Regions from separate parts of the Billgrantia desiderata genome, predicted to be linked through region 1. Evidence: predicted binding sites of a transcription regulator. Region 1 holds the regulator's gene; each other region holds the start of a gene.
What was found. The regulator LexA, encoded in region 1, represses DNA repair genes until DNA is damaged. The targets are predictions, from matches to a motif close to TACTGTNTANNTANACAGTA.
Positions count from the first base shown of each region.

Region 2: a site for LexA is predicted at 1,103-1,122, ahead of recN (DNA repair protein RecN). Genes of this name have one in related genera too.
Region 3: a site for LexA is predicted at 1,275-1,294, ahead of C4S71_RS20790 (LexA family protein). Genes of this name have one in related genera too.

Region 1 is NZ_FNVC01000001.1:61,042-68,291, forward strand. It holds gene C4S71_RS00335 (H-NS family histone-like protein) at 87-377, shown strand; gene C4S71_RS00340 (ribonuclease J) at 506-2,089, opposite strand; gene purU (formyltetrahydrofolate deformylase) at 2,331-3,185, shown strand; gene C4S71_RS00350 (energy-coupling factor ABC transporter permease) at 3,205-3,876, shown strand; gene dinB (DNA polymerase IV) at 3,909-4,958, opposite strand; gene lexA (transcriptional repressor LexA) at 5,101-5,748, opposite strand; gene C4S71_RS00365 (TetR/AcrR family transcriptional regulator) at 5,945-6,613, shown strand; gene C4S71_RS00370 (L,D-transpeptidase) at 6,615-7,133, shown strand; gene nagZ (beta-N-acetylhexosaminidase) at 7,235-7,250, shown strand, end outside.
Region 2 is NZ_FNVC01000027.1:48,402-55,651, reverse strand. It holds gene recN (DNA repair protein RecN) at 1-1,053, opposite strand, end outside; gene grpE (nucleotide exchange factor GrpE) at 1,287-1,916, shown strand; gene dnaK (molecular chaperone DnaK) at 2,038-3,969, shown strand; gene dnaJ (molecular chaperone DnaJ) at 4,075-5,223, shown strand; gene C4S71_RS19225 (DUF2218 domain-containing protein) at 5,399-5,680, shown strand; gene C4S71_RS19220 (DMT family transporter) at 5,677-6,588, shown strand; gene C4S71_RS19215 (MBL fold metallo-hydrolase) at 6,585-7,250, opposite strand, start outside.
Region 3 is NZ_FNVC01000033.1:25,660-32,909, forward strand. It holds gene C4S71_RS20780 (contractile injection system protein, VgrG/Pvc8 family) at 1-665, shown strand, start outside; gene C4S71_RS20785 (S24 family peptidase) at 830-1,180, opposite strand; gene C4S71_RS20790 (LexA family protein) at 1,312-1,752, shown strand; partial or broken gene C4S71_RS20795 (Y-family DNA polymerase) at 1,755-2,189, shown strand; gene C4S71_RS20800 (S1C family serine protease) at 2,400-2,633, opposite strand; partial or broken gene C4S71_RS20805 (cation diffusion facilitator family transporter) at 2,858-3,705, shown strand; gene C4S71_RS20810 (DsbA family protein) at 3,807-4,484, shown strand; gene C4S71_RS22650 (M23 family metallopeptidase) at 4,481-5,740, shown strand; gene C4S71_RS20820 (ZIP family metal transporter) at 5,848-6,630, shown strand; gene C4S71_RS20825 (MerR family transcriptional regulator) at 6,652-7,110, opposite strand; gene C4S71_RS20830 (heavy metal translocating P-type ATPase) at 7,196-7,250, shown strand, end outside.

The DNA.
Region 1 (7,250 bases):
TTCTTGCCAAAATGGCAAATCGGCATATACTTTCGACGAGTGGGCCTTTACGGCTGACTCGTCGTTTTCTTGCATGGAGGAGGCCAATGTCCAGCGAAACCTTGGAGCGCATCGCCCGTAACAAGAACGTGGCTCGGGCCGCGGCTCGCCAGTTGAGCATGGAGCAGCTGCACAAGCTCTCCGATGTTATCGGCGAGGTCATCGAACAGAAAAATGAGGAAGAGAAGCTCCGCAAACAGGAAGAAGCGGACAAGGAAAGAAAACTGGCTGAGATCCGTGAGGCCATGAACGATGCTGGTCTCTCCGTGGAAGATCTCGTGGGTGAACAGCCACGCCGTCGGCGCGGTCGGCCACCCAAGAATGCCAGCGGTTCGTGACCCGGCAGGGAACGAATCGTCTGCTTGCAGTACCTCGGAAGGGGGCAAGGCGGGGGCCTTGGCTCCCTTCCGCTGCGCGATACTTCAAGCCAATCTCTTCGGCATCATGCAGCGGTCAGTGCCAGTCGTCAGCGAAAGGCCGGTGCCTCTACGGCCAAGAGCTGGAGATGAATGTCGGGTAACTGACGCAGATGTTGGCCCAGCCAATAGGTGATCTGCGGCTGCAGGGCTGAGCGTAGTTCGGCCAGCGTCGACACATCGATCTCTTCCAGCCTTTCGTCCAGCCATTCGGTGAAACTGTCCTCGTCCATGGCACTGACGCGGTGGGCATCCATCATCAGCCTGCCAATGCGGGTCCAGCCCGTGCCCGTGTAGGCCACGGAAAGCGCCAGGTAGAGGATGCCGTGGCGCGAGGAACCCTGTTCCGCGGCAAGACCGGGCAGGGGAGCGACGGCGTTCTGGCTGACGATGCAGGGGCTTTGCGGATGGCGAGAGTCGACGTGCAAGCCATCCGCATCCAGCCGGATCAGATCGCCATTGACCGGCAAGAGGGGCGCCTGGATGCCCATCGAGTGCGCCAGCTCCTGATGGGCCTGCTGGTGACGACGTTCGCCGTGCACCGGCAGCAGATGATGCGGCCTTACCCAACCGTAGAAGGTACGCAGCTCGTCCTGGGCCGGGTGGCCGGAGGCGTGCAGTTCCGGATGGTTGAATTCGTCCCAGATCGTCACGTCGAGGCGTTTGAGTGCGTGTTTGAGGCGCTCGATCTGATACTCGTTGCCGGGAATCGCCTTGGCCGAGAACAGCACGGTGTCGCCTGCCATCAGCTCGAAGCTGTGGTGCCGGCGGTGGGCGAGGCGGCTCAATGCCGCTCGCGGTTCCCCCTGGCTGCCGGTGGCGATCACCAGAACCTCTTCGGCTGGCAGATAACCCAGATCACTGACCGGAACCAGCGCCGGCATGTCTTCCAGGTAACCCAGCCCCCGGGCCACGGCTACCATGCGCTCCATGGCGCGACCCATCAGACTCACCCGGCGCCCACAGCGCTCGGCGGCTCTGGCCACGGCCAGCACGCGAGCCAGGTTGCTGGCAAAGCAGGTCACCACGACCCGTCCCGTGCACTGGGCCAGGCGCTGCTCCAGGGCTCTGGCGACCTCGCCTTCGCTACGCGAGTGGCCCGGCATGGGGGCATTGGTCGAGTCGCCCACCAGCAGGTCGAGCGGCGCCAGGGCGCGAAAGGTCGCTCCTTTGATTGGCGGGCCGATGAGCGGCTCGGGGTCGAGTTTCCAATCGCCGGTATGCAGCACCCGGTAATCGCCGGCGACGATCAGCAGCGCACAGCTCTCCGGTATCGAGTGGGTCAAGGGCAGATAGCGCAGGGTGAATGGGCCGCTTTCCAGGGCCTCGCCCGGCTCGATTACCTGAATGGCATCGACGGCCAGGCCGCGCTCATGGAATTTGGCGCGTAGCAGGCCGGCCGCCAGCGGGGTGGCATGAATCGGGCATTGCCATTTGGGCCACAGCCAGGCGACGGCACCGATGTGGTCTTCATGGCCGTGGGTGATGAGCAGCGCCTGAGGGCGAATGCCAAGGGCCTCGGGCGTTTCCAGGCTGGGAACCTGCAACGGTGAGTCGGGCAGATCCTGACGGATCATCATGCCGCAATCGACCGCTATCCATGCATCCTCGTACCCGTAAAGCGTCATGTTCATGCCGATCTCACCACAGCCCCCCAGTGGCAGGAAGTGAAGCGGGCAGCGGCGGCGGGGGCGAATGGTGACGCGGGTAGAAGGCATCGGCAAGACAGGGACCAGGCAATTGAGTCTTCACTATACGGGATCGTCGCGACCCTTCACAATGCGATGCCCGCGGGCGGCAGCGGTTGGGCGTGTCGTGATATGGCGATTTCGCTACAATGCCGGCTTCCTGATTCCGTTCTGCAGCGGGTTTTTCATGTCTCACTATTATCGACTCGTCGTCTCCTGTCCCGACCGTCGCGGCATCGTGGCCCGCGTATCCGGGTTCATTGCAGGCCATGGGGGCTCCATCACCGAGGCGAGCCAGCACTCCGATCTGGAGGCCGGACGTTTCTTCATGCGCTACGAAATTCTCGCCGATTCCATCGGCATGAGCGCAAGCGAGTTGACCGAAGCCTTCGATCCGGTCGCCCGTGAGTTCGACATGGAGTGGGCCCTGCGCGACACTCGCCGTCGCCCCAGGGTGGTGATCATGGTCTCGCGAGAGTCCCACTGTCTGGTGGATCTACTCTATCGTTGGACGGCGGGGGAGCTCGATGGCGATATCGTCGGTGTCATCTCCAATCACGACGACATGCGCGGCCTGGTGGAGTGGCACGAGTTGCCGTATTTCCACGTTCCGGTGCAGGCCGACGACAAGGACGCGGCCTTTGCCGAAGTGGAGCGCCGGGTCGAAGCTCTGAAAGCCGACGTCGTGGTGCTGGCCCGCTACATGCAGATACTGCCGCCGCGGCTTTGCCAACGCTATGCCGGTCGGGTGATCAACATCCATCACAGCTTCCTGCCCTCCTTTGCCGGCGCGCGTCCCTATCATCAGGCCCACTCACGGGGGGTGAAGCTGATCGGCGCCACCTGCCACTATGTCACCGAGGAACTGGATGCCGGGCCGATCATCGAACAGGACATACACCGGGTGAGTCACTGCCATACGCCGCAGGACCTGGTGCGTTTCGGCCGCGACGTGGAGAAGGCGGTATTGGCCCGCGGGCTGCGCTGGCATCTGGAAGATCGGGTACTGATTCACGGCAACAAGACGGTCGTCTTCGCCTGAATCCGAACGGGGGTTCGGCATGACCATATCCGAACTGATACTGCCGACATGGATACTGCTCGCCTGCGGGGCGGTATCCATGTCGGTGCTGGGGCTGTCGGTGGTGCACCACTCCTGGCAGGCGCTGCTGAGCGACCGTGCCCTGCAGCACCGCTGGCTGGCGGCCAGCCTGGCGGTCGTGCTGATGTGGCAGCTCAGGGCGCAGTCGGTGGACTGGCTGAGTCTGCACTTGATGCTCACGGCTTTGCTGACCCTGATCTTCAAGGCGCCTTTGGCTCTCATGACCAATCTGATCGCCAACCTCTCCCTGGTGCTGTTGGGCAAGGTCGCCTGGCCCCTGCTGGGCGTCAACGTGCTGATCACCGGGGTGATCCCCGTCGTGATCACGGTGTCGATATGGCGCATCGTGGATCGCTATCTGCCCGATAATCTGTTCGTTTTCGTATTCGTGTGCGGCTTCTTCGGCGCGGCGCTGGCAGCGCTGGGAGCGGGGCTCGCTGGGCTGGGGCTGGTCATGCTGGGGGCGGTGGATCCCGAGGCCGTGTACCTGGCCAGGGAATATGCACTGTTCCTGCCACTGCTGATGCCGTCTGAAGCCTTCATCACCGGCATGCTGCTCAGCATCCTGATGGTCTATCACCCCCATTGGGTGGCTACCTTCGACAGCCACCGCTATATCGATACCAAGTGATCGGGCGGCAGTGAGTGGCATGCGAAGAGGGATCAGAAGGGCAGGCTGAGCTGGCGCCTGGCATCGTCCGACACCAGCCTCACGCCCACGCCGAGCAGGCGCACCGGTCGCCGTTGTCTGGCCCAGGCCTGTTCCATCAGCGAGGCGAAGGTCTCCGCGCTGGGTGAAGCGCCGCGGGAGTCCAGCGTGGTCAAAGAAAAGTCGTCGAAGCGTACCTTCACGAAGGCGCCCGACACGGGCGGGTGGCCGTGGCGAGCCAGACGCGCCTCCAGCCGCTCGCAGAGCGGGATCAACTGTTCGTAGCACTGGGCCAGATCGGGCAGATCGCTGGCAAAGGTGGTCTCCACGCTCACCGACTTGCGCTCGCGCTCGATACGCACCGGCCGCTCGTCGATGCCCCGCGACAGTTCGAACAGTCGGCGACCGAACTTGCCGAACTCCTGCAGCAGGCGTTCCAGCGGAACCTGCTGCAGATCTTCGCAGGTGACGATCTCGAGCGTCTCGAGACGCTTGGCCGTGGCCGGGCCGACCCCGTGCAGCTTGGTCACGGGCAACTGGCGCAGGAACTCGTCTACCTGGTCCGGGGCGATGACGGTGAGGCCGTCCGGCTTCTCCCAGTCGCTGGCGATCTTGGCCAGAAATTTCGCTGGGGCCGCGCCCACCGAGACGGTGATCCCGACGCGTTTGAAGCACTCCTCCTTCAACCAGCGCGCCATCCAGGTGGCGCTGCCAGAAAAGCGGGTGACGTCGGTAACATCAAGGAAGGCCTCGTCCAGCGAGAGCGGTTCCACCAGCGGAGTCAGCTCGTGGAAGATGGCCAGCAGCTGCTGCGAGGCTTCGCGGTAGCGATCGAAGTCACCCTTGAGCAGGGTCAGGTGGGGGCACAGGCGCAGAGCCCTGGCAGTCGGCATGGCAGAGCGGATGCCATAGGCCCGCGCCGGATAGTTGCAGGTGGCGATCACCCCGCGACCCTCGGCGCTGCCGCCGATGGCCAGCGGCACCTCACGCAGCGCCGGGTTGTCGCGCATCTCCACTGCGGCATAGAAGCAGTCGCAGTCGGCATGCAGAATCTTGCGACTCATCAGTGTCGTTCCGCTCAGCTGGAGCGCTTTCTGAGCGATGACCAGACTAGGCGGAGCTCGACGAGGAAGCGGAGTTGACTGTTGTAGTCAATGAGCATTCCGAGGAGAGCTCCAACGCCGTATGGTCGAGTTCAGGAAGCGATCAACCCAAGGCTTGGCCGTTGCCGCCGCGTATGACCCCCACCCCAATCCCCTCGATCTCGAGTTCCTGATGGCGCAGGTCGACCTCGATGGGAGCGAACTCGGGATTCTCCGCTTCCAGCACGACGCGGTGCCCCTGGCGATGAAAGCGCTTGACTGTCACCTCGTCTTCGAGGCGTGCCACCACGATCTGGCCGTCGCGCACACGCTCGGTGCGATGGACCGCCAGCAGGTCGCCTTCGAGGATGCCGATATCCTTCATCGACAGGCCGCGAACCTTGAGCAGGTAGTCGGCGCGGGGCGTGAAGTAGTCCGGCGGCAGCGGGCAGTAGCGGTCGATATGCTCGGCGGCGAGGATCGGGCTGCCGGCGGCGACCTCACCGATCACCGGCAATCCCTCGCTGCTGGGCTCCAGAGCGGCGGTATCGTTCTCCTGAGCCGGCAGGCGTATGCCGCGCGAAGTGCCGCGTATCACCCGGATCACGCCCTTGCGCTCCAGCGCACGCAGGTGCTCTTCGGCGGCATTCGGCGAGCGGAAACCCAGGGCCCGGGCGATCTCGGCCCGAGTGGGGGGGTAGCCGAGCTCTTGCATGGTCTTGACGATGAAGTCGTACACGTTCTGCTGGCGCGAGGTGAGAGGGCGGCTCATGGCGAACTCCGATGGCTGTCTTGCTCTATTGTGCAAGTATACAGCATGGAAGTCTATCCAGTAAAAGTGAAGTTCATTAGGCAGCGTTTCACAGTGCCGTTTAAAACGCTGAGGCAACGCTATGCATTGTGTGAAGGCAGCGAATGACGTAGACTTTTGTAATGTTTAAAACAGGCGTTTCCAGCGGAAATTGATCATGGCCCAGACCGATACCGTCACGCGCATTCTCGATACCGCCGAGGTGCTTTTTGCCGAACGCGGCTTTGCCGAGACCTCACTGCGCACCATTACCAGCAAGGCGCGCGTCAATCTGGCGGCGGTGAACTATCACTTCGGCTCCAAGAAGGCGCTGATTCAGGCGGTATTCTCCCGCTATCTCGATCCTTTCACGGTGCGTTTCCATCACGCCCTCGATGAACTCGAGGCGCAACATGCCGGGGGCGTCATCCCGTTGGAAGAGCTGCTCGAGACCATGGCGCGTACCGTACTCGAGGTGCCGGCGGAAAAACATAGCCTCAAGGTATTCATGAAGCTGCTGGGGTTGGCCTACAGCCAGGCCCAGGGGCATCTGCGGCGGTACATCCAGGAGGAGTACGGCAGCGTCTTCACCCGTTTCACCGACCTGGTGCGTCGCGCCACGCCCGAACTGCCCGATGCCGAACGCTTCTGGCGCCTGCACTTCGTGCTGGGCACGGTGATCTTCACGCTCTCCGGTCTCGACGCACTGCGAGACATTGCCGAGAAGGACTACCACGAGCACGTGTCGGTACGCGACCTGATCCGCCGCCTGCGGCCGGTCGTGGTGGCTGCCATGAATGCGCCTCTGCCGCCGCCGCCCGCCGTGCAGCCGGCCAAGGCGAGCTGAGATGCGAACGCCGAGGCTCGATGCGTTGCCACCCAGTGAAGGGGCGTGGCTCGAGGTCGACATCGGCCGCCAGTGTCTCGTGCACTGGCAGGGTGAGCAACGGCAGGGGGAGTGGTCCGTCTCCACCGGACTTGCCGGCACCGGCCAACGTGAAGGCAGCGGCCGTACGCCGCTCGGCTGGCATTACGTGCGGGCCGCCATCGGCGACGGCTTGCCGCCCGGTAGCGTGTTTCGCGGACGACGCCATACCGGTGAGACGTTCAGTCAATCGCTGGCCGAGGCCCATCCGGAGCGCGATTGGATACTGACGCGAATCCTCTGGCTGTGCGGGCTCGAGCGGGGGTTCAACCGCGGGGGCGCCGTCGACTCCCAAAGACGCTACATTTACCTGCATGGTACGCCGCCCGATCAGCCGATGGGGGTGCCGCGTTCGCACGGCTGCATCCGCATGCGCGATGCGGATCTGCTCGAGGTCTTCGCGCTGGCGCCGCCGGGAACGCCGGTCTGGCTCCACGAATAGAGCGCGGATCGAGCTGCGCCGGATCGTGCTAGGGGGTGGCTGTCGCCAGGCACGGCTTTCGTCTAGAATCAGCTCCCTTTCATGGCCAAAGGACTCCGCTCATGACCCAGACCCTAG
Region 2 (7,250 bases), on a different contig from region 1:
GCTCTCGACCTCGGCGCGCAGCGCCTCGAGATCGTGTTCGCCGCCCTCCAGGCCGTCCAGCTCGGCCTGCAGCCGGCGGTGCAGGGCGGGCAGCTCCTCGGGCATGACGTGGTGCTTGCGGGCGATGCGATGCACCTCGCCCAGGCGCGACTCGACCCAGGCCAGGCGCTCCGGGTCCAGCTCGGTGGCATCGGCGAAGCGATGCAGCTCGCGCACCGCTTCCTCGACCTGGATGCGCGCCTCGCCCAGCATGGCGAGGATCTCGGCCAGTGCGCCGCGGTCGCTGCCCGGTAGCGGATCGAGCCGATGCATCGCCTGGTTGAGCAGGGTCATTACGCCGCCTTCGTCGTTGTCGCAGCATTCGGCGGCGTGCTGTGCCTCGCGCAGCGTCTCCTCGGCGTGGGCGAGCTGCTCCTGTTCGTGCTCCAGGGTGGCGAGCTCCTCGTCGCCCAGCGCCAGCAGGTCGAGCTCCTCGACCTGATAGCGCAGCAGCTGGCGGCGCGCCTGTACCTCGTCGCCGCTCTCGCTCAGCTGCTTGAGGCGTTTGCGGGTCGCCTGCCAGCGGCGGAACGTCTCGCTGAGTGCGTTCACCGCGGCGCGGTTGCCGGCGAAGTCGTCGAGCAGGCGCAGGTGGGTCTCCTCGCGCAGCAGCAGTTGGTGGGCGTGCTGGCCGTGGATCTCGACCAGGTGCTCGCCCAGCGCCTTGAGATCGGCCACGGTGGCCGGCTGGCCGTTGATCCACGCCTTGGAGCGACCGCTCGCGGTCACTACCCGGCGCAGCAGGCAGTCGTCAGCGGGCAGCTCGCGCTCCGTGAGCCAGGCGCGGGCGGCGGGCAGCGCGGCGATGTCGAAACGCGCCGAGAGATCGGCACGCTCGCAGCCATGGCGCACGCTGGCGGCGTCGCTGCGCTCACCCAGGCACAGCCCCAGGGCGCCGAGCAGGATCGACTTGCCGGCACCGGTCTCGCCGGTGATGGCGGTCATGCCGCCGGCAAGCTCCAGATCGAGCGTATCGACGATGGCGTAATCGCGAATGGCAAGCTGAGTCAGCATGGGACCTCCCGGCGGCCGGTATCCTGGTGAGCTGGATATCCATACACGTTATTGCGTTTTTATACAGTAGTCGAGGTTCGCTCACAACACATGCGCGAAACAGTCGCCCTCGTTGATGTCCGATCACTTGAGTTTGCGGCGAGGACCCCCATATAGGCGGCAGACCTTCAAGGCATTCGCCGATTCGAAATCTTTCCGGCCTCGCTGGGCCGGTGTTGCTTCAGGAGATGCGCATGGCTAAAGAACCCCAGACCCCGCTTGACGACGAGCTGGCGCGGCGCGAGGAAGAGGCCCGGCCGGAGCCGCTGGAAGGCGAGCTGGACGAGGCGGCCGGCCTCGTGGAGGACGACGCCGCGGCGCCCGAGGAACCGACGGAGGTGAGCGACAACCCCGAGGCCGACATGCTGGCGGCCCAGGTGGAGGAACTGGAGCAGAGCCTGGCGGAGGCCAAGGACCAGGCGCTGCGTGCCGCCGCCGAAGCGCAGAACGTGCGCCGCCGCGCCGAGCAGGAGGCCGAGAAGGCGCGCAAGTTTGCCCTGGAGCGCTTCGTCAAGGAGCTGCTGCCGGTGGTCGACAGCCTCGAGAAGGCGCTGGACGCCATGGGCGAGGACGCCAGCGACGCCCATCGCGAAGGCGTGGCCATGACGCTGAAGATGCAGCACGACGTGCTGGCCAAGTTCGGCGTTGAAACGGTCGAGCCGGCCGGCGAGCCGTTCGACCCGCAGTTCCACGAAGCGATGGCCATGGTGCCGAACCCCGAGCTCGAGCCCAACAGCGTGATGGAAGTGATCCAGAAGGGCTACCTGCTCAACGGGCGCCTGGTGCGCCCGGCCATGGTAGTGGTCAGTCAGGCCGCCGGCTGAGGCCTCACGAATGAAAACGGGGGCGGGGCTTGAAAAGCCACCCGACGCCCCCAGATAGACGTCAACCGCGGCAGCTGCCGCAGCGATGGATTCAAGGCAAACGAATTTTCGAGGATTTCCTATGGGACGCATCATCGGTATTGACCTGGGGACCACCAACTCCTGTGTGGCCGTGCTCGACGGCGACAGCGCCAAGGTGATCGAGAACGCCGAAGGTGCCCGCACCACGCCCTCCATCATCGCCTATACCGATGATGGCGAGATTCTGGTGGGGCAGTCGGCCAAGCGCCAGGCGGTGACCAACCCGCAGAACACCCTGTACGCCATCAAGCGCCTGATCGGTCGTCGCTTCAAGGACGACGTGGTGCAGAAGGACATCAAGATGGTGCCCTACGGCATCGTCGAGGCCGACAACGGCGACGCCTGGGTGGAAGTGAAGGGCAAGAAGCTGGCACCGCCGCAGGTCAGCGCCGAAGTGCTGAAGAAGATGAAGAAGACCGCCGAGGACTACCTGGGCGAGACCGTTACCGAGGCGGTGATCACCGTACCGGCCTACTTCAACGACAGCCAGCGTCAGGCCACCAAGGACGCCGGTCGTATTGCCGGTCTCGAGGTCAAGCGCATCATCAACGAGCCCACCGCGGCGGCGTTGGCCTACGGCATGGACAAGGCGCGCGGCGACAAGACCATTGCCGTGTACGACCTGGGCGGCGGTACCTTCGACATCTCCATCATCGAGGTGGCCGATGTCGACGGCGAGACCCAGTTCGAGGTGCTGGCCACCAACGGCGACACCTTCCTCGGCGGTGAAGACTTCGACATGGCACTGATCAACTACCTGGTCGATCAGTTCAAGGCCGACAGCGGCATCGACCTGTCCGGCGACAACCTGGCCATGCAGCGCCTCAAGGAAGCCGCCGAGAAGGCCAAGATCGAGCTTTCCAGCGCCCAGCAGACCGACGTCAACCTGCCCTACATCACCGCCGACAACACCGGGCCCAAGCACCTCAACGTCAAGGTGACCCGGGCCAAGCTGGAGTCGCTGGTGGAGGAGCTGGTGCAGCGCTCGCTGGGGCCGTGCAAGACCGCGCTGTCCGACGCCGGCCTGTCCGCTTCCGAGATCGACGACGTGATCCTGGTCGGCGGTCAGACCCGCATGCCGCTGGTGCAGAAGAAGGTCGCCGACTTCTTCGGCAAGGAAGCGCGCAAGGACGTCAACCCCGATGAGGCCGTGGCCGTGGGTGCGGCGATCCAGGGCGGCGTGCTGGGCGGCGACGTCAAGGACGTGCTGCTGCTCGACGTCACCCCGCTGACCCTGGGTATCGAGACCCTGGGCGGCGTGATGACGCCGCTGATCGAGAAGAACACCACCATCCCGACCAAGAAGACCCAGACCTTCTCGACCGCGGATGACAACCAGACCGCCGTGACCATTCACGTGCTCCAGGGCGAGCGCAAGCAGGCTGGCCAGAACAAGTCGCTGGGTCGCTTCGACCTGGCCGACATTCCGCCGGCGCCGCGCGGCGTGCCGCAGATCGAGGTGGCCTTCGACCTCGACGCCAACGGCATCCTCAACGTCTCCGCCAAGGACAAGGCCACCGGCAAGGAGCAGTCGATCGTCATCAAGGCCTCCAGCGGCCTGACCGATGAAGAGATCGAGCAGATGGTGCGCGACGCCGAGGCTCACGCCGACGAGGACAAGAAGTTCGAGGAGCTGGTGGCCCTGCGCAACCAGGCCGACGGCATGGTCCACGCCGCGCGCAAGACCGTGCAGGAAGCCGGCGAGCATGGCACCGACGAGGAGAAGCAGGCCATCGAGGCGGCCGCCACCGAACTCGAGGAAGCGCTCAAGGGCGACGACAAGGACGACATCCAGGCCAAGCTGGACAAGCTGACCGAGCTCTCCGGTAACCTGGCGCAGAAGATGTACGCCGCCCAGGCCGAGGCTGCCCAGCAGGCCGGTGGCGAGGGCCAGGAGGCCGGCGCCAAGCAGGAAGACGACGTGGTCGACGCCGAATACGAAGAAGTCAACGACGACCAGAAGAAGCAGTAATCGCCACGGCGATGCCACGGACGACGGTAGCGCGGGGGGACGACTCCCGCGTTGCCGTTTCCGCGGATCGGGCAGCACTGCCTAGACCAGGAGGCGCATGGACCCATGTCCAAACGCGATTATTACGAGGTGCTCGGCGTCGAGCGAGGGGCCGACACCAAAGAGATCAAGAAGGCCTACCGACGGCTGGCGCAGAAGTACCATCCGGACCGCAATCCGGATGACGACAAGGCCGCCGAGAAGTTTCGCGAGGTCTCCGAGGCCTACGAGATCCTTTCCGACGGCGAGAAGCGTGCCGCCTACGACCAGTTCGGCCATGCCGGCGTAGATGGCCAGGCCGGCGGTTTCGGTGCGGGCGGCTTCGGCGGCGCGGGTGCCGGCGGCTTCAGCGACATCTTCGGCGACGTGTTCGGCGACATCTTCGGTGGCGGCGGCCGGCGCAGCCCCCATGCGCCGCAGCGCGGCAGCGACCTGCGCTACAACCTCGAACTCGACCTCGAGAGTGCGGTGGCCGGTACCACGGTGGACATCCGCGTGCCGCGTCACGTGGAGTGCAGCCGCTGCGACGGCGAGGGCGCCGAGCCTGGCTCCACCAAGGAGACCTGCCCCACCTGTAACGGCCTGGGCCAGGTGCGCATGCAGCAGGGCTTCTTCGCCGTGCAGCAGACCTGCCCCACCTGTCACGGCAGCGGCGTGCACATCAAGGTGCCGTGTCACAAGTGCCACGGCGAAGGCCGCGTGCGCGAGACCCGCACCCTGTCGGTGAAGATTCCCGCCGGGGTCGATACCGGCGACCGCATTCGTCTCAACGGCGAGGGCGAGTCCGGCATCAACGGCGGCCCGCCCGGCGATCTCTACGTGCAGGTGGCGATCAAGCCGCACCGAATCTTCCAGCGCGACGGCAAGCACCTGCAGTGCGAGGTGCCGATCAACTTCGTCGACGCTGCGCTGGGCGGCGAGCTCGAAGTGCCCACCCTGGACGGCCGGGTCAAGCTCAAGATCCCGCCCGAGACCCAGACCGGCAAGCTGTTCCGCCTGCGCGGCAAGGGCGTCAAGCCGGTACGCGGCGGTCCGCCCGGCGACCTGCTGTGCAAGGTGGTGGTGGAGACCCCGGTCAACCTCAGCGAAGACCAGAAGGCGCTGCTGCGTCAGTTCCAGGAGAGCCTGGGGGGCAGCAACAGCGCCCACCACTCGCCCAAGAAGAGCGGCTTCTTCGACGGCGTGAAGAAGTTCTTCGAGGACATGAAGCCGTAAGGCGGAAGTGCGCCACGCAAGCCCCCGAGCCCTTGCGGTGTCGGGGGCTTTTGCGTTTTCGGCGTGGACGGTTCCTTCGAACCCGGCGTTCCGCCCTGCGCTGCGCATCGGGGCTGGCGCCAACCCGCTCCGGCATCTTAGTCTGTTGGCTCAGATACGAATGGAGATCGTTGCTATGCCGATGTCGCGTGCCGAGATCGCCACCGAGTCCGGGGCGAGGGTGATGAAACGGCTGTGCAAGCACTGGGCGCACAAGCTGGAAGTGGAGCAGGGCGAGGAGCAGAGCCGCGTGGCGTTCGAGGGCGGCTCCTGCGTCATGCGCGTCGAGCCGGGCAAGCTGCTGGTGGCCATCGAGGCGCTGGACGATGAGGTGCTCGACCGCCTCGAGGGCGTGGTGGATTCCCACCTGCAGCGCATGGCGGGTGACGAGGAACTGGCCATCGTCTGGGAAAATTGAGCACCCTGCCGTCGCCCCGCCTGGCCCACCTCGGCATGCTGCTGTGGGCCCTGCTGGTGGGGCTGTCGTTTCCCGCCGTGGGGCTGATGAGCGAGCTGCCGCCGCTGTCGCTCACCGCGCTACGTTTCGCCATCGCCTGTGCCGGGCTGTGGTGGCTGGCGCGGCGCTCGTCCGACTTCCTGCCCACCTGGCGGTTGCTGCCGCTCTACACGCTGATGGGGCTGTGCCTGGCCGGCTTCTTCGGTGCCATGTTCTGGGCCGCCCATCACGCCACCGCGCTCTCCATGGCCACCCTCTACGTCACCGTGCCGCTGCTGGCCTACCTGCTGGGGCTGGGCTTTCGCGTCGAGCGGCTGGGCTGGCAGCTGCCGGCCATCCTTGCGCTGGGCGCCGCCGGGGCATTGGCGCTCGCCTTCGCCGAGGCCCGCAGCCACGGTGAAGGCATGCGGGTGGGGATCGGCGAGGCGGTGTTCTTCTTCGGCTGCGTGTCGTCGGCGCTCTACCCGGTGCTGAGCAAGTGGGGGCTGGCGCGGCAGTGGCTGCCCGAGTCCGCGGCGGTGCGCACCTTCTGGAGTCTGGGGCTGGGCGGGATCGCCATCGGCCTGCTGGGGCTCGCCATCGAGCCGGCTACCCACCTCGTCGCCATGCGCTGGCAGGATCTGGCCCTGGTGGTCTATCTCGGGCTCTTCTCCAGCGCGCTCACCTTCTGGCTGATGCAGCGCGCCACGGCGGTGCTCACCCCAGGAGCCGTGACCGCCTACGGCTACATGGTGCCATTCGTCTCCATGCTGCTGCTGTTCGCCACCGCCCCCGAGCAGCTCGGCTGGCACTGGCTGCCGGGCAGCGCGCTGGTGCTCACCGCCATCGGGCTGCTGCTGCGCCAGGACGGCAGGCAGGAGCCAGGCTAGCCTTCCACGTCGTCGTGCTGCTCGTCGGTGCTCTCGCTGCCCGGCGTGGCGGCCAGCCGCGGAAAATGGCGGCGAATCTCGGCGTAGAGCTCGCTCACGTCCTCCACGTGACGGCGCGAGAAGTGGAACGGCACCAGTTGGCCGACCCCGGCCGCGGCGGCGATCTCGCCGCAGGCGCGGGCGGTCAGATGGCCGGTACGCCGGGCCTGCTCGACCTGGTCTTCACGAAACGAAGCCTCGCAGAACAGCACCTCGGCGCCGTGGGCAAGCGCACACAGGCGCTTGCGGTTCTCCGGTGTGTCGCCGAAGTCGGTGGCATAGACCAGGCGCTGGCCTGGCTGCGCGAACAGCAGTTGCTCGGCCAGCCCGGCGACGGGCTGACGGCTGCCGTCGGGCAGGGCGATCTCGCCTGCGTCGCCGCCTTCCTGCGCGCGCTGCTTGAGCTCGCCCAGCCAGGGGCCGGGCGCCCAGCCGTGTGCGTTCAGGCGCTCCTTGCGCACCTTGAGCTGGGTCGCCGGCTCATAGGCGAAGGCCAGTACCGGGGTGCCGTGGTCGAGGGTGACCGCTCTCACGCGAAAGCTGGGCTCGGCGTGGATCACGCCGTCGTCGACCTCGCGCGGTGAGCGCGCCTGCATCGGCTGGCCGGCGACGAGCCGATAGTG
Region 3 (7,250 bases), on a different contig from region 1:
ACCTCGCCCTGAGTGAGATCGTCGAGACCATCGCCCGCCGACACGAGCTCGAGCCGGTCATCGGTCACACCCTGAGCGGTATTCGCGTTGGCCATATCGACCAGACCGAGGAGTCGGACCTCAATTTCCTGACCCGACTCGGCCAGCGCTATGACGCCATTGCCGCTGTGAAGGCCGGCCGCCTGCTCTTCACCCTTGCCGGCGAGGCACTCACCGCCAGCGGCCAAGCCATGCCCACCATCACCCTGACCCGGCGCGACGGCGACCAGCATCGCTACAGCATCACCGATCGCGACGCCTACAGTGGTGTGAAAGCCTACTGGAACGACACCAGCGGCGCCCGGCGGCGCATCGTTCTCGCCGGCGACGGTGAGAACGCCAAGCAGCTACGCCCCACTTACGCCAGCGAGACCGATGCCCTGGATGCAGCCCGCGCCGAGTGGCGCCGCATTCAGCGTGGCCTGGCCGAGTTCGAGCTGACACTCGCCCACGGCCGTGCCGACGTGCTGCCGGAATCTCCGCTCCAGGTCAGCGGCTTCAAGCCCGAGATCGATGCCACTCCCTGGCTCGTCACCGAGGTGGAACACACCCTCGACGACAACGGCTATGGCACCCGGGCAAGGTGCGAGGTTCTCGGCGCCGAGCGCGATCAGGAGCAGGAATAAGCGAAGCCCCGACCATCCCTGGCCGGGGCTTCGCAGGTGCGCCTCTGTTCATCCCTGGCGATCGCGGCGAATCGATCGCATCACGAGACGTCTCTGTAACCTACCAATCGCTCGGTAGCCGTGGAATGAGAGATTGACGCGACGTCTTGTAAGATATCTGCCATTCACACCGCATACCGACGCGCCTGGCTGACCACCACACCGCGCAGGTCCGATACCCGCGCGATCACCGAGTGCCGTGGCCCCGCCGTCGGCATCAGCCGGTAGGCGCCGCCTATCCGGTGGGTACGAAATAGCCGCTGCTCCCCGTCCAGTTCCGCCACCACCAGGTCGGCATGCCCCACCGGCCGGGACTCATCCACTACCAGCACATCGCCCTCGATGATCGGGCCATCCACGCCTGCCTCCGAACTCACCTCGACCAGGTAGCAGCCAGCTTTGAACTGCTTCAGGTTGAGCCCCTCCATAGCCGGATGAATGCCCGCCCGCAGCGGACCCAGATAGTTCACACGCATGCCCCTGCCTCGCCTCACATTTTTCTCATCTGACCGTCGAGCCGCTAAGTTCCATTAGCGTTTGCCTGTTGCCTGAAACCGGCGATGTCGAGAATACTGTAAAAAACTACAGCAGTACAAAGGGACTCACTATGACACTGGCAAACCTCATCGCGGCTCATCCCGAGCCGCCATCGCTTGCGCTTCCCTACCCACTGGCCCTGGGCCGAGCAGGCCTCAGCGGCTTCCCCAGCCCGGCGCAGGACTACGAAGGCCGCACGCTCGATCTCAACGAACGTCTGGTCAAACGACCCTCGGCGACGTTCTTCATGAGCGTGACCGGCGACAGCATGGAGCGCCTGGGCATCTACGAAGGCGACCTGCTGTTGGTCGATCGCTCACTCGAGCCCCGCCCCGGCCACATCCTGGTCGCAATGGTTGACGGCGAAATCACCATCAAGCGCTACGAGCTGAAGGGCAACGTGCCGTTCCTTTGCTCAGGTAACCCCCGCTACGCCCCCATCCCGCTCGTTGATATCGAGTGCCAGGTCTGGGGCGTGGTGCGCTCGGTGATTCACGAGTACCCGGTATGAGCATGATCGGTCTGGTCGACTGCAACTCGTTCTACGTCAGCTGCGAGCGCGTATTTCAACCGCGGCTGCGAGGCCTCCCGGTGGGTGTGATGTCGAACAACGACGGCTGCGTGATAGCGCTCTCCAACGAGCTAAAGGCACTTGGCATAAACATGGGCACGCCGGCGTTCGAGATTCAGCACCTGGTGCGTCAGGGGCGCATTCATCTCCTTTCGAGCAACTACGAACTCTATGGCGACATGAGCCAGCGAGTGCAGTCCGTGCTCGAGGAGTTCGCCCCCGCCGTTGAGCCCTACTCCATCGACGAGATGTTCGTGAGATTCGATGGCTTCGCCCATGAGCAGCTGCTCGAGCACGCCCGGCAGCTGCATCACAAGGTGCGTCAATTCACCGGCATACCGGTCTGCGTAGGTGTTGCGCCGACGCGTACCCTAGCCTTATCCGTAGAAAAGCAAACCTGGCTGGAAGCTCGATCAAGTCTGTTTCCTGACTTGTGCAAGTAGTGATATTCAATAGAGTATCCTGTCCTGGCCGTTCACCCGGCACAGCAGGACAACTGCGTCACGTCCTTGGGGAAAGTCTGAGCGCAGAGATTGAGCCACTCCACCATGGTCAGGTAGGGAAACAGTGATCTTGCTCAGTCGCGGTCAGTCACCATTGAACTCACGGAAGACCTCCGGTATCTCCTGCCCCCCAAACTGCCGAGAGGACGTCATGGACATCTCGACTTCCCGGGAGGTCGAGATGTTGACGACGGCCGGCGCGGCCTTGTCGACCAGCTCCGTGAAGTCTGGCAGTCGTGGCTCGGCGAGGGCTGGCGTCACCATCAATAGTAAAGCTAGGCTCATCAGCCAGGCGTGCGAGTGCGGCTTGGGTATCAAAATGGGCTCCTTCCGGGGCATGGAACATGGTAACCGTGTTTGGTACGGCGCCCACTACGCAAAGTTCCATACGCCTAGCCCCGGCTCGGTCTTCATTAGAATTCGGGCTTGAATCTTGAGTTGCTATAGGTTTTATACTGCTGGGTCATCAGGTGACACTAGGATGACGCATGGGACATCATCACGATCATCCCCATCTTGACCCCACCTCTGGTGACCGTCGGATGAGCATCGCCATCTGGGCCAACGGGATATTGACTGTTGCTCAGATCGTTGGGGGTATCCTGGCGGGAAGCCTCGCGCTGATCGCGGATGCGCTGCATAACTTTCCGACATGGCTGCCCTTATCATTGCATTTGCTGCCCGCAAGATCGCGAGACGGCCGCCAGACTCTCAGATGACGTTCGGCTATGGGCGAATCGAGATTGTCGCAGCGCTGATCAACTACACGACCCTCATTCTCGTTGGGTTTTATCTAATTTATGAAGGCGTGATGCGCATGATCGACCCGCCAGAGATTCAGGGCTGGATAGTCGTCATCATCGGCATTGTCGCTCTTCTTGTCGATGCGCTAACGGCCTTGCTCACCTGGTCGATGCAAAAACATAGCGTCAACATTCGGGCTCTCTTCCTGCACAACCTGTCTGATGCGTTTGCGTCCATCGCTGTGATCATTGGCGGCTCGCTGATTCTGCTATACGACATGCGCTGGGTAGACCCCGCGATTACGATCAGTATTGCACTCTATATTCTCTATCTTGCCTTTACGGAGATAGGTGGCCCCATCCGGACACTGATGCTGAGCTCGCCACCCGATGTCGATGGTCAATCAGTCATTGATGCCCTGCGTAGCGTCGAAGGGGTTGAGGATGTGCATCATGTTCACCTATGGCAAATGCAGGAGAATACCGCCGCACTTGACTGCCACGTGGTGACGACGGAAGAAGGCTGGCAGCAGCTCGAGGCGATCAAGGCGGATATCAAAGCACGCTTTGACATTGGCCACTCCAGCTTGGAATTCGAGCATATTGATCATGCGCATCAGGGAGCCAATCTTTATGGGCATGGATAACACGCCACTATTCGCCGACTTGGGCACCCATCAGCGGTTGAGATCCACTCAGCAGTCCTCTCGTCGTGCTTTTCGCTTAACCATTTGAATTGGAGAAGTAAATGTACAAAAAAGCGACTTTTATCCTGGCCGGTGCGTTGATGCTGATCGCCATCATCGTGATCGTATCGAGACCCTCGCTGTTGGGCATGGGCGCCGAGGCGGCCAACCAGGATGGAGCTCAGGTCGAAAACTCTCTGGTGCGCTCACACTCGCCTATTCTGGGGCCGGAAGAAGCACCGGTGACCATCGTGGAGTTCTTCGACCCGGCCTGTGAGGCCTGCCGTGCCTTCTACCCGCTGACCAAGCGCATCCTGGAAGAGTACCCCGACCAGGTGCGGCTGGTGGTGCGCTACACGCCCTTCCACGGAGAAGTGTCCGAAACCGCCATTCGCGTGCTGGAAGTCGCCAGGCACCAGGACGTCTTCCAGCCGGTGCTGGAGGCGTTGCTGGCCCGCCAGAGCCAGTGGGCGGCTCATGGCAGCTTCGATGAAGCTGCTATTCTGGATATCGCCAGCCAGGCCGGTCTAGATAGAGCTGCAGCAGAGGAACAACTTGATTCACCCGAGGTACAAGCGGTCTTCGACCAGGACAAGGCTGACGTCAAGGCCAATCAGATCCGCCAGACGCCGACCTTTTTCGTCAATGGCGAGCTGGTGGACCCCTTCGGCATGCAGGAGCTGGTCGACGCCGTCAATCGTGAGGTGACCGAGGCCTCTGGCGAGGACGATGCGTCATGACGCGACGCTGGATGCTGGTAGGGTTGATGGGGCTGGGCCCTCTGCTGGCCGAAGCCCATTGGCAAGACAATGCCTCGCTATCACCGAGCGAGCCGACATCGGCCAGGGCACAAGCTATCCCGCAGGAGGGATCATCACCCTCGGCTGTTCAGCCGCCCGAGCGCGTCGCCCAAGAGCTAACCGTGGCACCAGGGGATACCCTGAATGCATTGCTGCAGCAGCTTGGCGCGGATTCCGACACGCGCACCCAAGCGTCGAAATCGCTGGCGGAGAGGTTCGACCCGAGACGCTTGCGGCCTGGAGACCGTCTCACTTTCACCTCTCTGACGACCGGACAGCCGGTGTCGGTGACCATCGAGCGTGATTCGGGTATTCAATACGTCGTCACGCTTGGGGAGCGGCCGTCGACGCGGATTGTCCCGCCTCGTCTCGACACCCTGACTCTGGGCCGTGAAGTGGACGTCGAAACGTCACTCTATGCCGCCTTGGCGGCAGAGGGGATACCCACGCGTTTCGCCGTGGACCTCGAGGTGCTGTTAGGCGGACTCATGGACACAGCCCGAGATATTTCGGGCGCGGAGCGCCTGCAGTTACTGTGGGAAGAGGATCGCCGAGAGGATGGCACGCGAGTTGGGCCTCCCCGTCTGACCTATATGGGGTTGGCTGACCAGTCGGCACGACTGGAGATGGTATGGCCAGCGGACCAGAGAGCCACCGTGATGCTCTACAAGGACGGTAGCCTTGTGGAGACGAAGCGGTTCCCGGTGGTCGGCGCACGCCTGACGTCCGCCTTCGGCAATCGACGCCATCCCGTATACGGGGGGGTACGTCGTCATGACGGCGTCGACCTTGCCGCGCCTCGCGGCACCCCGGTCATGGCGACGGCGCCGGGGCGGGTCTCCTTCATCGGTCGCCGTGGAGGTTATGGTCGTGTCGTGGAGGTAGAGCACGAGATGGGCACCCTCAGCCGCTATACGCATCTCAGCCGCTTCGCCTCCGGTCTGTCGGTCGGGGACGTCATCAATGCCGGCGACACGCTGGGGGAAGTCGGGGCCTCCGGACTCACCACGGGTCCCAACCTGCACTACGAAGTGAGAGTGGGTGACCGACCTGTCGATCCTCTGGAGGAGGGGCAGCGCATCATTCTGGGGGAGTCACCGGCACCCCAGGATTATCGAAGCGTGCTCTTCGAGGCTCGTGGTCGTCTGCAAAAAGCCATCGGTACGTCCGGTCTGGTCGCCTTGGATAATCGATAGGCCGACAGGCAGGCTTGTTGTATGACACGCATCGGTGGCCATGTAATGGCTATTGTCGTGTGACACAACATTCCCTGCAGTACCAATCCTCCAGAAGGGAAGGGTCTATGGAAGGTGTCTCTCCGGTCACACTGGGGTTCCTGGGTAGTCTTGCCGCCGGTTCGATGACCGCCATCGGAGCGCTACCTGTCCTGATCAGCAAGGCGCCCGATCGTGCCGTTCGCGACCTGGCACTCGGATTCGCCGCCGGTGTCATGCTGGCGGCGTCCTTCTTTTCACTGATCATTCCCTCCCTGGAAGCCTCTGGACTGCGCTATGGCGGTAGCGTCTTGCCTGCCGCCATTGCCTGCGCGTCGATACTGATGGGGATCGGACTGGTCGCCCTGCTGAATGAGCGACTCCCCCACGAACATTTCGAACAGGGGCGTGAAGGGCCGGAGGCTGCATCGCTGCGCCGAATCTGGTTATTCATCTTCGCCATCACGATCCACAACCTGCCAGAGGGTCTGGCGGTGGGTGTGGCCTTCGGAGCAGGGGGAAGCGAAGGGGGACTTCCCCTTGCTATCGGTATCGGCCTGCAGAATGCGCCGGAAGGCCTGGCGGTGGCAGTGGCATTGCTGGGTGAGGGGTATTCACGCTGGCGATCCTGGACCATTGCCTCCCTCACCGGGCTGGTCGAGCCGTTGGGTGGCCTGCTGGGAGCGGGAGTCGTCAGCATGTCGCAAGTGCTGCTCCCCTGGGGGCTGGCCTTCGCCGCCGGCGCCATGCTCTATGTCATCAGCCATGAGATCATTCCCGAGACCCACCGAAGCGGCCACCAGAACAAGGCGACGCTGGGGCTCTCGGTGGGATTGGTACTCATGCTGTTCCTGGATGTCTCGCTGGGCTAGCATGCCGACCCGTCCAGGCGCCTACCCCAGATCGTGAGCGCCTCCGTGGGCCTGGTCGCTGATACAAAGCTGATGATCGCCCAACACTTCAATGATCCGGCAGCTTTCGACCTTCCCCCCGGCACACTGGCTCACCATCCGTCTGAGCTCGTCACGCAGAGCGGAGAGCCGCTGCAGCCGCGCCTCGATCTCCTCCAGGTGGTGCTTGGCAATGGCGTCGACCTCCTGACACGGCATGTCGGGTTGGTCTGACATGGCCAGCAGTTCACGCACCGCATCCACCGAGAAGCCGAAGTCCCGGGCATGGCGAATGAAGGTCAACCGCCTGACAGCCTCCTCGCCGTAGCGTCGCTGCCCACCCACGGTGCGCGACGCATCGCCCACCAACCCGATGCGCTCATAGTAGCGCACCGTTTCAGGCTTGCAGCCGGCGCGCCGTGCCAGCTCGCCGATGCCGATGGCAGGGCTAATCTCCGGCATCCTGATGTTCCTCCCGTATGGCTTGAATCTATAGTTGCTATAAGGTTTATACTGCAAAGGATAACGCATCGCCAGGAGTGTCACCATGAAGAATTCAGCACCCATAGCCACGGCCACAGCCTCGACGCTACGGGTGGAAG